2 regions of the Scandinavium sp. UTDF21-P1B genome follow, and region 2 is predicted to be linked to the other one. Evidence: predicted binding sites of a transcription regulator. Region 2 holds the regulator's gene; the other holds the start of a gene.
The links. Region 2 encodes PhoB, which activates phosphate uptake and scavenging genes when phosphate is short. Its sites were predicted from a motif close to CTGTCATAAAACTGNCNNAT; they were not measured.

Region 1 (7,800 bases), on a different contig from region 2:
CGATCGCGCTGCTCCATGTCGCCGTGCAGGGCCAGCACGCTCTGATTGCTTTCGGTCAGCGCATCGCAGACGGCCTGACAATCTTTTTTGGTATTGCAGAACACCACGCAGGATGCGGGCTGGTGCTTGCTCAGCAGCTGCTGCAACAGGCGGATTTTGCCGTTGCGCGACACTTCGTAGAACTGCTGCTCCACCGCAGGAAGTTCGTCGACGGTATCGATTTCCACCGTCACCGGCTCGCGCTGAAAACGGGTGCTGATCGCCGCAATCGCCTTCGGCCAGGTGGCCGAGAACAGTAGCGTCTGGCGCTTCGCCGGGGCGTGGCTCAGTACTTCATCAATGGCATCGGCAAACCCCATATCCAGCATGCGATCGGCTTCGTCCAGCACCAGCGTCTGCAACGCGTCGAGGCTGACGGTCTCTTTTTTCAGGTGATCGAGCAGACGACCGGGCGTTGCCACAATGATATGCGGCGCATGAATTAACGAGTCGCGCTGCACGCTGAACGGCAGGCCACCGCACAGGGTCAACACTTTAATGTTAGCCATGTAGCGCGCCAGACGGCGCAGCTCTTTCGCCACCTGATCGGCCAGCTCGCGCGTCGGGCAGAGGATCAGCGACTGGGTAATAAACTGGCTGGCGTCAATGTGTTGCAGCAGGCCAAGGCCAAACGCGGCGGTTTTGCCGCTGCCGGTTTTCGCCTGCGCGCGGACGTCTTTCCCCGCAAGAATGGCCGGTAACGCCGCCGCCTGCACCGGGGTCATGGTGAGATAGCCCAGCTCGGTGAGGTTGTTCAGTTGTTCATCAGGCAGCGCGTTAAGTTCAGCAAAAGAGGTCACGGTCAGTATTCCGGTAAATGCATCGGTATCAGCCAGCGGCTGACGTTCAGGCCGCAATCATACCATTGCCCGCCCCGTCCCGAGGCGAGTTTTTTCGCGCCCACCCGCCCGATGATTACTCCCCTGCTTTATACAACGGCACCGTCGCCCCGGTAATGTAGCGACGGCGAAGCCACGACGACAGCGCATCCATCGTCATCACCACTGCCACCAGCAGCAGGGTAATGAACATCACCACATCCCAGTTCCACAGGCGCATGTTCTCGGCATAGATCAGCCCGATACCGCCCGCGCCAACGAAGCCCAGCACCGCCGCTGAGCGGGTGTTGGACTCCAGTTGATAGAGGCTCAGCGCCAGGAACGTCGGGAATGACTGGGTGAAAATACCGAAACGGTGCTTTTGCAGACCGTTAGCGCCAACCGCCGTCAGGCCACGACCCGGCGCACGCTCCACCGCTTCATGCCCTTCAGCATATAAGCGCCCGAGCAAACCGGTGTCCTGCATGATAATCGCCAGCACGCCCGCCAGCGGGCCAAGCCCCACGGCGCGCACGAATATCAGCCCCCAAATCGCCATGTCGATTCCGCGCAGCAGGTCGAACAGGCGGCGCACAAACATCGCCACAAACCGCGTTACCGGGCCGCGCATGATGTTGCGGGCCGCAAGAAACGAAAGCAGCAGCGCAATGACCGTCGCAGTGAGGGTGCCGGAAAAGACGATAGCCAGCGTGATGCCAATCTGGCGGAAATAGTAGCCAAACGGCCAGTTAAGGAAATCATGCCAGACGAACATGCGAAAGAAATAGCGCCCGAGCTGCGCCATGCCGCTGGTGAGCTGCTCGTAGCTGATGCCGAACTGGATGAAGAACCAGACGTAATAGAGCAAGGCCGCAAGCGCGAGCAGGCCGATATGGCGCAGATAGCGCCCCTGCACGCGAAACAGCGCCGCATGCGTTTCCCGGTATTGCGCGGTATCCGTCACCGCTTGCCACTGTTTCATTTGTTCCCCTCCAGCACCCGCTGGCGCAGGCGGCCAGAGAGCATATCGAGCAGCGAAACGACGATTACAATCAGCAGCAGCGTCATGCTCACCTGGTCGTATCTGTCGAGTTTAATGTTGATCATCAACTCCTGGCCGATGCCGCCCGCCCCCACTAACCCAAGAATGGTTGATGAGCGGAAATTTATTTCAAGCCGCATAAAGCCGTAGGAGAGAAAAATGGGCTTCACCTGCGGCCAGAGCGCGAAGCGCATCCGCTGAACGGGCGTGGCTCCGCAGGCCGTAAGCCCACGAACCGGCTTGTTCTGCGCGCTTTCGATAGCCTCGTAAAAGAGCTTGGTCAGGCTGCCAACGGTGTGCAGCATTAGCGCCAGAAAGCCCGGTATCGCACCAATGCCAAACGCCATAACGAAAATCACCGCCCACGCCAGCTCCGGCATGGTACGCAAAAACGCCACCAGCGCGCGGATAGCCATTCGCACGCCGAGCGGTGCCCAGGCGTTTCGCGCCGCAAGGAATGCAAGGATTGTCGCAATGGCCACCGCCACCAGCGTTGCCGCCAGCGCCAGCTGCAGCGTTTCCCAAATCAGCGGCAGCTGAATGGGTAAACGATAGCCCCAGTACGCCAGCGATCCTTTGGTGTGCGAATCGGCGAAAAGCAGGCCGCCGTGCAGCGTCGGCACCGTTTCCAGCATGTAATCGAAGAAGTTCGGCAGTGAGTGCAAGATGGTGAGGAGATTAAACTCGGCGGCCTGCCCGGCGGCAAACCAGAGAACCAGCAGCAGGGCCGACCAAGTGAAGGTATCGCGCGTCTGGCGGGCCTTTATCTGGTGGTAATAACGTTCGAATTCAGTATTCTGCATGTTCACTCGCGGGATGAACGCTCCCCCGCCAACCGCGCGAGGGAGGTGAAATGGCCTGATTAACGGGCGTTAACCAGTTCGCGCTTCATGTCGATAATCTGCTGGAAGTCCGCCACCGTCGACGGGCCGATATGCTGGGTGCCGCCCATCGCCTTGATAAAGCAGGCGTGATCTTCCTTATCCAGCTTCTTCACTGCATCCACCACTTTGGCCTTGAAGTCCGTCGGCAGGCTGTTGCTCACCAGAATCGGGCCATTCGGGATCAGCGGCGACTGCCAGATAATCCGGATGTTCTTCATCAGGTCCGGGTGATCCATGCGGATCAGGCGGTTGAACGCACCAGCCGTATAGCCGTCGTTGTAGTCACCCACCATGGATGCCCAGGTCACTGCGCCTGCGAACTGGCCGTTCAGCACGCCGAGAATGTCCTGCTCGTGGCCGCCGGAGAAGGTAACGCTGGAGAAGAAGTTGTTGTATTTGTTATCCGGCGTGCCGCCGAACTTTTTCTTGAACGCCTGATTCGGGATCAGGAAGCCAGAGGTGGAGTCCGGGTCGGCCATGCCGAAGGACTTGCCCTTCAGGTCGTCGATGGTTTTATACGGGCTGTCGGCTTTGACGATCACCACCGAGTGATAGCCGCGGGACTGATCTTTGTCATCCACTGCGATGCCAACGATATCCACCGCTTTCGGGTTATTGATGTACACCGAAGCGTAGGACGACGGCGACATGCTCAGCACCACGTCGACTTTGCCGCCGAGCAGACCCTGAATGACGCCGGAATAGTCAGAGGAGTTGCGCAGTTTAGTGTCGACGTTCAGCTCCTTGTCGAGAAAATCCTTCACGCACTGGTTATCGCCAATTTGCTGCGTGGCATTCTGCCCGCCGAGGATGCCCAGATTGAGCTCTTTCGGCTGTTCTGCCGCGGCATGCCCGGCCACCAGCAGCCCAGCCATCATCGCGGAAAGTGTTAATGTGCGCTTCATGTGCTTAGTCATTATCATTGCCCGTGTTGTCTTAAGAGAAGGTATGTTTCAGTGGATCTGGCTAATGTCATCGCCATAAAGCTGTTGCAGCACATCCGGGTTCAGATCGTCCGGATGGCCGTCAAAGACGATTTTCCCCTGCGCAATGCCAATTACGCGGGTGCAGTAAGTTTTAACCAGTTCAATCGAGTGCAGGTTGACCATCACGCTGATGCCCTGCTCGCTGACCTCACGCAGCACGTTCATGATGCGCTGAGTGTTTTTGGGATCGAGTGAAGCAACGGGTTCATCGGCCAGTAGCACAGAAGGGTTCTGGATCAGCGCCCGACAAATCGCCACGCGCTGCATCTGCCCTCCGGAGAGGTTTTCCGCCCGCTGAAGCGCGTGCGGCAGCATGTTCATCCATTCGAGCAGGGCAATTGCCCGGGCGCGGTCGTCGTCTGAGAAGACCTTAAACAGGGATTTGAGGGTGGAAGTCTGGCTCAGGCGGCCGAGTAGCACGTTGGTCAGCACGTCGAGGCGCGGCACCAGGCAGAAGTCCTGGAAAATCATCCCGCATTCGCTGCGCCACTGGTTCAGGGCGCGTCCGCTGAGATGGGAGACATCACGCGGCATGCCCACTTCCGGGTAGCTTAAGATTTCACCTTCGGTGGCGGTATGCGTGCCGTTCAGCACGTGCAGCAGCGTGGATTTCCCCGCCCCGCTTCGCCCGACAATGCCCACCATTTCTCCGGCATGCAGGTCGAAACTGATGTCGTTCAGCACCGTCTGCTGAGCGTTATAGGATTTGCAGAGATTTTTCACGCTCAGCACTTTACGCAGATTTGCCGGGAGCGGCTGCGGCTGGAGCGGGTAATCGTTCAGGGAAAAAAGGGCGCGAGCGTTGTTCATAAGAGTTCCACGTTGCTGGTTTTCGCCGTGGGTTATTAACAGCGCTGCGCGTGACGCTTTAATGACAGAAAAACGATAAACAGATGAAGATGACGCGCTGAATATTCCTGAACGGGGAGTACAGACGCGGGTTTTGCAAAAGCGATCCCGGAGATTCTGGCGGATGATTTGAGGGCATTTTTTGTTTTATCCCCCACGTTTCAGCGGTATAGGAAATTAGTCGAAAAAGCGAAAAGTGTTATCCCCGACACGCGACGTAAATGAGTTTCGTCTATGGTTACAGGCAGCGGAATGTGCGCTATTAAAAAGGAGAACCGACAATGAATAAACCCGCTTTGCGCCGCCCAGATACCCTCTACCTCGCCCTGCGGCTGGCACTTGGGGGGGCGCTGTTTTCGCTGGGCCTGGCTTATGCGCAGGCCGATGAGGCGCAACCTCAATCCCCGGATGTTTTATTAGGCCCGTTATTTAACGATGTGCAGAGCGCGAAGCTGTTTCCCGATCAAAAAACCTTTGCCGACGCCGTGCCCAAAAGCGATCCGCTGATGATCCTGGCCGATTACAGGATGCAGCGCGCCCAGAGCAGCTTTGACCTGCGCCACTTTGTTGAGGTCAACTTCACTCTCCCCGAGGAAAAAGACAAGTACGTGCCGCCGAAGGATCAAAGCCTGCGCGACCATATCGACGGACTTTGGCCCGTGCTGACGCGTACCACCGACAGCGCCGAAAAATGGGATTCCCTGCTGCCGTTGCCGAAGCCCTATGTGGTGCCCGGCGGGCGCTTTCGCGAAGTCTATTACTGGGACAGCTATTTCACCATGCTGGGGCTGGCGGAGAGCGGCCACTGGGACAAAATCGAGGATATGGTCGCTAACTTCGGCTATGAAATCGACACCTGGGGCCACATTCCCAACGGCAACCGCAGCTACTACCTGAGCCGCTCACAGCCGCCGTTCTTCTCGCTGATGGTGGAACTGCTTGCCACACACGACAGCGACGCACTGAAAACGTATTTGCCACAGATGGAAAAAGAGCACGCTTACTGGATGGACGGTGCAGACGCGCTGCAAAACGGTTCGGCGAATAAGCGCGTGGTGAAGCTGGAGGATGGCGTCCTGCTGAACCGCTACTGGGACGATAAGGACACGCCGCGCCCGGAATCCTGGCTGGATGACGTCAACACCGCCAAAAGCAATCCGAATCGTCCGGCCACCGAGATTTACCGCGATCTGCGCTCTGCTGCCGCCTCCGGCTGGGATTTCAGTTCGCGCTGGATGGACGACCCGCAAAAACTCAGCTCCATTCGCACCACCAGCATTGTGCCCGTCGATCTCAACTCGCTGATGTTCCGGATGGAAAAAATCATCGCTACCGCCAGCAAAGCTGCGGGGGACGATACCAAAGCCACCCGCTATGAAACGCTGGCAAACGAGCGCCAGAAAGCGATAGAGAAATATTTGTGGAACGACAAAGAGGGCTGGTACGCCGATTACGATCTGAAAACCAAAAAGACGCGTAATCAACTGACCGCCGCGGCGCTGTTCCCGCTTTACGTGCATGCGGCGTCTAATGACCGCGCGGCGAAAGTCGCTGCCGTAACGGAATCACGCCTGCTGAAACCTGGCGGTATCACCACCACCACGGTCAACAGCGGCCAGCAGTGGGACGCGCCGAACGGCTGGGCGCCGCTGCAATGGGTGGCAACCGAAGGCCTGCAGAATTACGGTAAAGAGACGCTGGCAATGGAGGTGAGCTGGCGTTTTCTCACCAACGTGCAGCACACTTACGACAGCCAGCAGAAGCTGGTCGAGAAGTATGACATCACCTCCACCGGCACCGGAGGCGGCGGTGGGGAATATCCGCTCCAGGACGGTTTTGGCTGGAGTAACGGCGTGACGCTGAAGATGCTCGATCTGATCTGTCCGAAAGAGAAACCGTGCGACGACGTGCCGAAAACGCGGCCAGCGCCAGCGGCTGCCGCTCCCACCACCAAAACGCAATAAACGGCGACATTGCCGGGCGGCGCAGGCTTGCCCGGCCTGTGAGCCAGATGCTATATCCGGCTGTTTTTGTAGGCCAGCCAGGGCTTCAGCCGCCACCTGGCAATTCCCCAGCGCTACTACCCAAAATGGTAGTCACCTCGTGACTTCTTCGCTTGATTCAATTAACGCAAACAATAATAATTCGCATTCTTTTTAACGAAAACTGACATTTTCGCACGATTTGACACGGCGGCGTACAGGAGTGCCAGACCGTGTTTCTCAGGATGATGTGATGACTAACACTTTGCCTCTTAAACGCTCGTCGGTGCTTTGCGCGCTGGCGCTGGCTTTCCCCTGCGCCGCCTTCTCTGAAGAAACGGTTGTGGTGACGGCACAGCCGGTAGAATCTGCCACTGCCCCGACTCAGGGATATAGCGCTAAAACGTCAACCGGCGCGACCAAAACCGATCAGCCCTTAATCACCACCGCGCAGTCGGTGTCCGTGGTGACGCGTCAGCAGATGGAAGATCAGGGCATCACTAACGTCAGCCAGGCGCTGAGCTATACGCCAGGCGTCTACAGCACCTTTGGCGGCGCGGCGACCCGCTTCGACGCTATTTCGCTACGGGGCTACCACGGCGGTGACGTCGATAATATTTTCCTCGACGGTATGCGTCTGATGAGCGATGGTGGCAGCCACAACATCGTGCAGATTGACCCATGGTTCCTCGATCGCATTGATGTGATTAAAGGCCCCTCCTCCGCGCTGTACGGCCAGAGCGTGCCGGGCGGGCTGGTAAATCTCACCTCTAAGCGCCCGCTGTTCACCTCCGAAGGCCACCTTCAGGCGTTTGGCGGCACCCAGAACACCAAAGGCGCAGCGTTTGATTACACCGACGCTATTAACGACCAGTGGGCGTATCGCCTGATGGGGATTACCCGTAATACCGACATGCAGTTCGACAACACCCGCGAGGAGCGCTACGCCATTTCCCCGTCGCTGCTCTGGCAGCCGGACTCCGACACCAGCCTGCTGCTGCGCGCCTATCTGCAAAAAGATCCGTCGGGCGGCTATCACGGATCGCTGCCGCTGGACGGCACACGCTACGAGCACAACGGACGCAGGCTCGGCAATCATACCAACGAGGGCGATCCGGGCGACGGCTACCAGCGCCGGGAACAGATTTACAGCTACGAGTTCGACCACCAGTTCAGCGACGTCTGGTCGGTACATTCAAG
Region 2 (7,800 bases):
GTGCCGGATTTAGTGAAGCACTTCGTTTTTGGCGGCGAATGTGAAACCCCGATTCGCAAGGCATTGCACGGCGACTCAAGCGGCGTGCGCGGTGCGGCATGGCTATGGCCTTTGTAATTTCGTTATGTGCCCGGTGGCGGCTGCGCCTTTCCGGGCCTACTTTTCGTTGCGTAGGCCTGCGCAAGCGTAGCGCCGCCAGGCATTGTCACGATATCATTCCACTGCAAATACCTTATCCAGCCTGCTATAGCCCAGCCCATTAATTTTCTTCACTTTAATCTGCACCGGGATCCGCTCCTTCATCGCCTCGACGTGGCTTATCACACCGATCACTTTCCCGCTGGCGTTCAGGGCGTCGAGCGCATCCAGCGCGGTATCCAGCGTTTCACTGTCGAGCGTGCCAAAGCCTTCGTCAAGGAACAGCGAATCAATGCGAGTCTTGTGGCTGACCAGATCCGAGAGCGCCAGCGCCAGCGCGAGGCTCACGAGGAAACTTTCCCCACCGGAAAGCGTGCGGGTATCACGTACGGCATCGGCCTGCCAGGTGTCCATCACTTCCAGCTCAAGCGCTTCGCTGGCCTTGCGTTTGAGCAGATATCGCCCGTGCAGGCGGCTGAGCTGCTCGTTCGCCAGCCACACCAGATTATCCAGCGTCAGGCCCTGAGCGAATTTGCGGAACTTATCGCCTTCCTTCGAGCCGATAAGCTGGTTCAGCCAGCCCCAGTCTTCGAGGGTTTGCGCGGCGGCATCGATGCGTGTCATCAACGCCTGTTGCTGCTGGCGGTTATCGGCGTCCTGCTTTAGCTGCTGATGAATCTGGCCCTGCGCGGCGCTGTTGTCCCGCAGCTGCTGCGCCAGCTGAGCTAACGCGGCCTGCACCTGCTCGCGGGTGTGCGCTGGCGGTAAATCTTCCGGGCGCTGCTGCTGGTGCGCCGCCAGCGTGGTTTGCGCCTGAGCGGCCAGCGCTTGCTGCTGCGTGAGCTGGCTTTCAAGCTGCTGCTTTAGCTGCTCCAGGCGTTGTTGCGTCTCGTCGTCGAGCAGGGCGGCAAGGAAGGCCGGCTGGTCTGCAAACGGGCTGGCAGCCAGCGCATCGTCGAAGGCTTTCTGTGCGAGCAGAAGCCGTTCACGCGCCTGCGTTTCCTGCTGCTGTAGCGTCTGCCGCTGGCTTTCCAGCGAAACGCAGTCGTGGTGAACCTGCTGCCAGCCGTCAAGCGTAGCTGTGCCCGATGTTTCTTGCCCGGAAACAGGCGGCAGGGTGTCCAGCAAAGGCTGAAGAAGGGACAGTTCCTGTGCGACGGTTTGCTGGCGCTCGCTCTGCTTTTGCCAGTGCTGGCTTTCCGTTTCGCGTGAGGCCAGCCATGCGGCTCCTTCGCCTTGTGAGGGTAACGTCAGGCTAAATGCGGCGAGGGCTTCGCTCAGCTCCGCGAGTCGCGCTTTCGCTTCCTGTTCACGAGCCCGGCGCTCGGCGTTCAGCGCCTGAATTTGCCGCTCCAGCGCCAGCCGCTGCCCGTGCTGATACAACTGCTGCCCGAGATTCTCCTGTTCGTTAAGCCAGCCGCTGACATCCTCGTCCGGCGTTAAGGTGATTTGCAGCCCGTCAACGGTGGCTTGCCACCGTGAGGTGAGCGCTTGCTCCTGTTCGGCGATCGACTGTAGCTCGCTTTGTTCGGCCTGTTGCTGCTTCTGTTGTGCATCAAGCTCACCCTTGAGGCTGGCGCCGAGTTCACGAATCTGGTTGACCTCTTTTTCCAGCGCGTCGCGGCGGGCTTCGTTCACGCCTGGCCTGAGCGCCTGATATTCCGCCACCGCCGGATGCTCCACCGATCCGCAAAGCGGGCAAGGGGCACCGGGTTGCAGACGGGCGCGTTCGGCAGTGAGGTCGGCAATGATTTTTTCCTGCTCGCACAACGTTCTGACGTCATTGAACTGCTGGAGCTTCTCTTTGTATTGCTGGCGACGCGCGGCGAGCTCCGCTCCGCCTTTTTCCAGCGCCTGCTGGCGCTGGGCCAACAGAGGGAGTAGCTGCTGGCGCCGCTTGCTGAGCGGCTGAAACTGCCCTTGCAGCGTGTTCAGCTGCTGACGAAGGGGCCTCAGGCGTTGATGCTGTTCGAGCGCAGCGGCCACGGCGGCCTCATCCAGCGTCAATGTGGACGGCGGCAGGGCATCACGCTGACGGGCGAGCTCGTTCTCACGCTGAGTCAGCTCTTGCAGATGTATGGCATCGCGCTCCTGTTGGTTAAAGGCCGCGCGCCAGCCAGTCAGTTCGCTCGACCAGTGGCGGAAGCGCGCGTTTTCGGTAAGCCACGCTGAGAGTACCTTTTGCTGGCCGGTGAGCTCCTCGTGCTGGCGTTCGGCGCTCAGGCGTAACCGCCCGCGCTGTGTGAGCTGAGCCTGTAAGCGAGTATTCACTTCTTCAATTTTTTGCTGCGTTTGCGTCAGCGACGCCTGATCGTCCTGAAAGCGCAGCCACAGCGGGCGCAGCCTGTCGGCGGGCTGTGCCAGGGCGAGGGCTTCCAGCCGCGGCCGGGCGGCGTTTAATGCATCCTGTGCCGCGGCGAGCGCTGTCTGTGAGCGAAGCTGTGCGTCCTGCATTTCCGCTTCGCGCGTTAGCCACTGCTGCCAGAGCTGGACGCGCTGCTGCTCCGCCTGGTGCTGTTTCTCCTCGTCAGTAAGCGCCTGCAAACGTTGCTGCAGCGCCTGCTGCTGCTCTTCCGTCAGTAAAATCATACCGGAAGCCTGCGCCTGGCATTTTTCCAGTTCGGTTTTGGCTTCTTTATGTTTCTCAAATACTCTCGCCGAAATCTGGCCATAAATTTCGGTGCCGGTCAGCTCTTCCAGCAGCTCAGCACGCTCTTTCGGCTTGGCATTGAGGAAAGCGGCAAACTGGCCCTGGGAGAGCATCATGGAGCGGGTGAAGCGGCCATAGTCGAGACCGGTGAGTGAGGCGGTCAACTCCAGCTTATCTTTGACTTTTTCTGCCAGAATTTTGCCGTCTTCACAGCGGGCCAGCTCCACGCGCGGGGCCTGGAGATTGCCGTCTGGCTGATTTCTGGCACGGTTCTGGCTCCAGAAGGCGCGATAGGCCACGCCTTTCACTTCAAACTCCACTTCCGCGAGGCACTCGGCGGTATCGCGGGTCATCAGGTCGTTTTGCGACTGCGACAGCGTACTGAGGCGCGGCGTTTCGTGGTACAGCGCAAGGCAAATGGCATCCAGCAGCGTGGTTTTGCCCGCGCCCGTTGGCCCGGTAATCGCGAACAGGCCGTTGCTGGCAAACGGTTCAGCGGTGAAATCAATCTTCCATTCGCCCTTCAGCGAACTGAGGTTTTTCAGCCGCAGGCTCAGGATTTTCATGGCTGTTCCTCCCCGGAAAGTTCGCTCAGGGTTTCGGCGAAAAGCTGGTGCAGGCGTTGCTCCTGCGGGGCTTCCAGCGCTTCCAGCGCCAGACGTCGCTCAAAAACGTCTTCGACTTTCAGTTCGCTCAGCGTTTCGCGATGCTCGTTTGCCAGGATGCGCTCGCGCTGTTCGCGGCTGCGGCGAACCAGCAATATCTCGACGGGTAAATCATCGGTCAGCGCCTGAATTTTGCGCTGAATATCGTGCAGATATTCGTCGCTGGTGATTTCGATATCGAGCCACACCGGTGAGGCGGGATCGGCGTCGCGCCACTGTTCCAGCTGCTGGCTGATGCTGGCGAAATCGCCTTTCAGCACGCTCAGCTTTTGCGTAACGGGCACCTCGAGCGGCTCCACGCTTTCCAGCCTGCCTTCGCTGAAATGCACCAGGTTGACGGTTTTGGCTTTACCGGTTTCATCAAAGCTCAGGGAAATCGGCGAGCCGCAGTAGCGAATGTGCTCCGTGCCACCAATTTTTTGCGCACGGTGAATGTGGCCCAGCGCGATGTAGTCGACGGGGGGGAAATTCTGCGCCGGGAAGGCGTCAAGCGTGCCGATATAGATGTCACGCACCGCGTCACTTTTGCTGGCACCGACGGTGGTCAGATGGCCGCTGGCGATGATTGGCAAAGGGCGCTCGCCCCGCAGTTCGCATGCCTGCTGATACTGCTGCTGATAGTAGTTCGTGATCGCCTGTAATAAATGCTGCTGCTTTTCCCCCGCCGATGCACCCGCCTGGCTGACGATAACATCGCGCGGGCGCAGGAACGGAACCGGGCAGAGAATGGCGCCAGGCTTGCCGTCGCGGCACTTCAGTTCGCAGGGCGGTGTGCCGCTGCCCGCCACCACCAGGGTGTTGAGAAACGCCAGAATATCGCGGGACTCGTTGAGCGTGGCGACGGAGTCGTGGTTGCCCGCCAGCACCACCAGCTGGCAGCCGGTCTGCTGGAGCTTCACCACAAAGCGGTTGTAAAGTTCGCGCGCGTAGCTCGGCGGCGAACCGGTATCGAAGATGTCGCCCGCCACGATAATGGCATCTGCCTCTTGCGCCTCTGCGGTGTTCAACAGCCAGTCGAGAAACGCCTCGTGTTCGGCGGCGCGGCTTTTACTGTAAAAGTTCTGGCCAAGGTGCCAGTCAGAGGTATGGAGGATGCGCATTAAGGTGGCCTGTGGCAAAAAAGCGTGACGGCAAGTATAAACGGTTACGGATATCAGGGCGATGACGTGTTTTTCGGTGTCATAATTGAAAAAAACACTATCATAAATCTGTCACAAATCTGACGCATAATGACGCCGCATGATACGCATATGATTAATAAACAGGATAAATAATGGCGAGACGTATTCTGGTCGTTGAAGATGAAGCCCCGATTCGCGAGATGGTCTGCTTCGTCCTGGAGCAAAATGGCTTTCAGCCTGTAGAAGCCGAAGATTTTGACGGTGCCGTGAATCAGCTCAATGAGCCGTGGCCGGATTTAGTCCTGCTGGACTGGATGCTGCCGGGCGGTTCAGGCATTCAGTTTATTAAGCATCTTAAGCGTGAAGCGCTGACGCGTGATATTCCAGTGGTCATGCTGACCGCGCGAGGTGAAGAAGAAGATCGCGTGCGGGGTCTGGAAACCGGCGCAGATGATTACATCACCAAACCGTTTTCCCCGAAAGAGCTGGTGGCGCGCATCAAAGCCGTGATGCGCCGCATTTCGCCGATGGCGGTTGAAGAGGTGATTGAGATGCAGGGCCTGAGCCTCGACCCGTCCTCTCATCGCGTCATGACTGGTGAAAACCCGCTGGACATGGGGCCAACGGAATTTAAGCTCCTGCACTTCTTTATGACGCACCCGGAGCGCGTCTACAGCCGCGAACAGCTGTTGAACAACGTCTGGGGCACCAACGTTTATGTGGAAGATCGTACGGTGGACGTGCACATTCGCCGTCTGCGTAAAGCGCTGGAACACAGCGGTCACGACCGGATGGTGCAGACCGTCCGCGGCACGGGCTATCGTTTCTCCGCCCGTTTCTGACAATTGACTGGAGTGTGACCCGTGCTGGAACGGCTGTCATGGAAAAGGCTGGTTTTTGAGCTCATCCTCTGTTGTATACCGGCCCTGATCCTCGGGGCTTTTTTCGGCTATCTGCCGTGGTTTCTGCTGGCGGCCGTCACCGGACTGCTGATCTGGCATTTCTGGAATTTGCTTCAGCTTTCGTGGTGGCTTTGGGTCGACAGGAGTATGACGCCGCCGCCGGGTAAAGGAAGCTGGGAGCCGCTGCTTTACGGTCTGCATCAGATGCAGATGCGTAATAAAAAGCGTCGCCGTGAGCTGGGGAGCCTGATAAAGCGTTTTCGCAGCGGGGCGGAATCGTTGCCTGATGCGGTGGTGCTGATTACGGAAGAGGGATCGATGTTCTGGTGTAACGGCCTGGCTCAGCAGACGCTCAACCTGCGCTGGCCGGACGACAGCGGTCAGAACATCCTCAACCTGCTGCGCTACCCGGAATTTTCCCGCTACCTGAAATCCCGCGATTTCACCAAACCGCTCAATCTGGTGCTCAACACCGGGCGTCATCTGGAAATCCGCGTGATGCCCTACAGCGAAAAACAGCTACTGCTGGTTGCGCGTGACGTCACCCAGATGCACCAGCTGGAAGGTGCGCGGCGTAATTTCTTCGCCAACGTGAGCCACGAGCTGCGCACGCCACTCACGGTGTTGCAGGGCTATCTGGAGATGATGCAGGAGCAAACGCTGGAGGGCGCACCGCGCGAAAAAGCGCTGCACACTATGCGTGAGCAGACGCAGCGCATGGAAGGGCTGGTGCGTCAGCTGTTAACGCTGTCGCGCATTGAGGCCGCACCGCTGGCCGCGCTGAATGAGCGTATCGATGTGCCCATGATGCTGCGCGTGGTTGAACGTGAAGCGCAAACCCTCAGCCACAAAAAGCACATTCTGCATTTTGAGATTGATGATTCGCTGCTGGCTTTGGGTAGCGAAGAACAACTGCGCAGCGCGATGTCGAATCTGGTGTACAACGCGGTGAACCATACGCCGGAGGGCACGGAGATAGTGGTGCGCTGGCAGCGTGCTCCGCACGGAGCGCAGTTCAGCGTGGAAGATAACGGGCCAGGCATTGCGGCCGAGCATATTCCACGGCTGACCGAACGTTTTTACCGTGTTGATAAAGCGCGCTCCCGGCAGACAGGCGGCAGCGGGTTGGGGCTTGCGATTGTGAAGCATGCGGTTAATCACCATGACAGCCGACTCGATATTGAAAGTATTCCAGGCAAGATGACGCGCTTTAGCTTTGTGCTGCCGGAACGTTTGGTTGCCAATAAAAGTGCCTGAAGAGCTGTCTGGAAGGATTGGTTGACAAAGACCGGCGAAAGCCGGTTTTTTATCTTTCCGGTCGGCCAAACGGCGAATAATTATTAATCGTCTGCTGCTTTTTTGTTCGCATGATTAGCCAGAGGTTTTTCGCATATATGGTTGTTCATGCTACATGCGAATTAGTTGTTGCTATAATCCTCTGGTTTTACGATCCCTTGTTGCATTAAAACGTTATAAGCGTTTAAATTGCCCCCCATGCAGTCGCAGTCTGACTGCCTTCACGCGATAAACCCAATAACTATTCTTTTCGCGTGAACATCGGGAGTGTTTCCCACTGTATGACACGCTTTCACCGTTGTTCTGTTCCGCAGGAATAAGTACGACGTTTTGACATTCAACACCACATCCACAGGCAGTAAAGAGTTTATGACCCATCAGTTAAAATCTCGCGATATCATCGCGTTGGGCTTTATGACCTTTGCGTTGTTCGTTGGCGCGGGCAACATTATCTTCCCTCCTATGGTCGGCCTGCAGGCTGGCGAACATGTCTGGACGGCGGCGATCGGCTTTCTGATTACCGGTGTGGGCCTGCCTGTGCTGACGATTATCGCGCTGGCGAAAGTGGGTGGTGGCGTAGACAACCTCAGTACCCCGATTGGTAAAGTGGCGGGCGTTCTGCTGGCAGTGGTGTGCTATCTGGCTGTGGGGCCGTTGTTCGCCACGCCGCGCACCGCAACGGTTTCTTTCGAAGTGGGGATCGCCCCGCTGACTGGTGATGGCGCGCTGCCGCTGTTCCTCTACAGCCTTGTCTATTTTGCGCTGGTGATTCTGGTTTCCCTCTATCCGGGCAAACTGCTGGATACCGTTGGCAACTTCCTGGCTCCGCTGAAAATCATTGCCCTCGTGGTGCTGGCCGTGGCGGCTATCATGTGGCCTGCGGGCCCAATCAGCCACGCGCTGGAAGCCTATCAGACTGCGCCGTTCTCTAACGGTTTCGTTAATGGCTATCTGACGATGGATACCCTCGGTGCGATGGTGTTCGGCATTGTTATCGTGAATGCCGCACGCTCCCGTGGCGTGAGTGA

Region 1: a site for PhoB is predicted at 4,628-4,647, ahead of phnC (phosphonate ABC transporter ATP-binding protein). Genes of this name have one in related genera too.

What each region holds. Positions count from the first base shown of each region.
Region 1 covers NZ_JBFLVD010000025.1:18,588-26,387, forward strand. Annotated here, with positions in the region: gene dbpA (ATP-dependent RNA helicase DbpA) at 1-839, opposite strand, end outside; gene phnE (phosphonate ABC transporter, permease protein PhnE) at 955-1,839, opposite strand; gene phnE (phosphonate ABC transporter, permease protein PhnE) at 1,836-2,702, opposite strand; gene phnD (phosphonate ABC transporter substrate-binding protein) at 2,762-3,688, opposite strand; gene phnC (phosphonate ABC transporter ATP-binding protein) at 3,737-4,579, opposite strand; gene AB1287_RS17975 (alpha,alpha-trehalase) at 4,900-6,582, shown strand; gene AB1287_RS17980 (TonB-dependent siderophore receptor) at 6,854-7,800, shown strand, end outside.
Region 2 covers NZ_JBFLVD010000005.1:181,888-189,687, reverse strand. Annotated here, with positions in the region: gene mak (fructokinase) at 1-117, shown strand, start outside; gene sbcC (exonuclease subunit SbcC) at 214-3,354, opposite strand; gene sbcD (exonuclease subunit SbcD) at 3,351-4,553, opposite strand; gene phoB (phosphate response regulator transcription factor PhoB) at 4,727-5,416, shown strand; gene phoR (phosphate regulon sensor histidine kinase PhoR) at 5,438-6,733, shown strand; gene brnQ (branched-chain amino acid transporter carrier protein BrnQ) at 7,142-7,800, shown strand, end outside.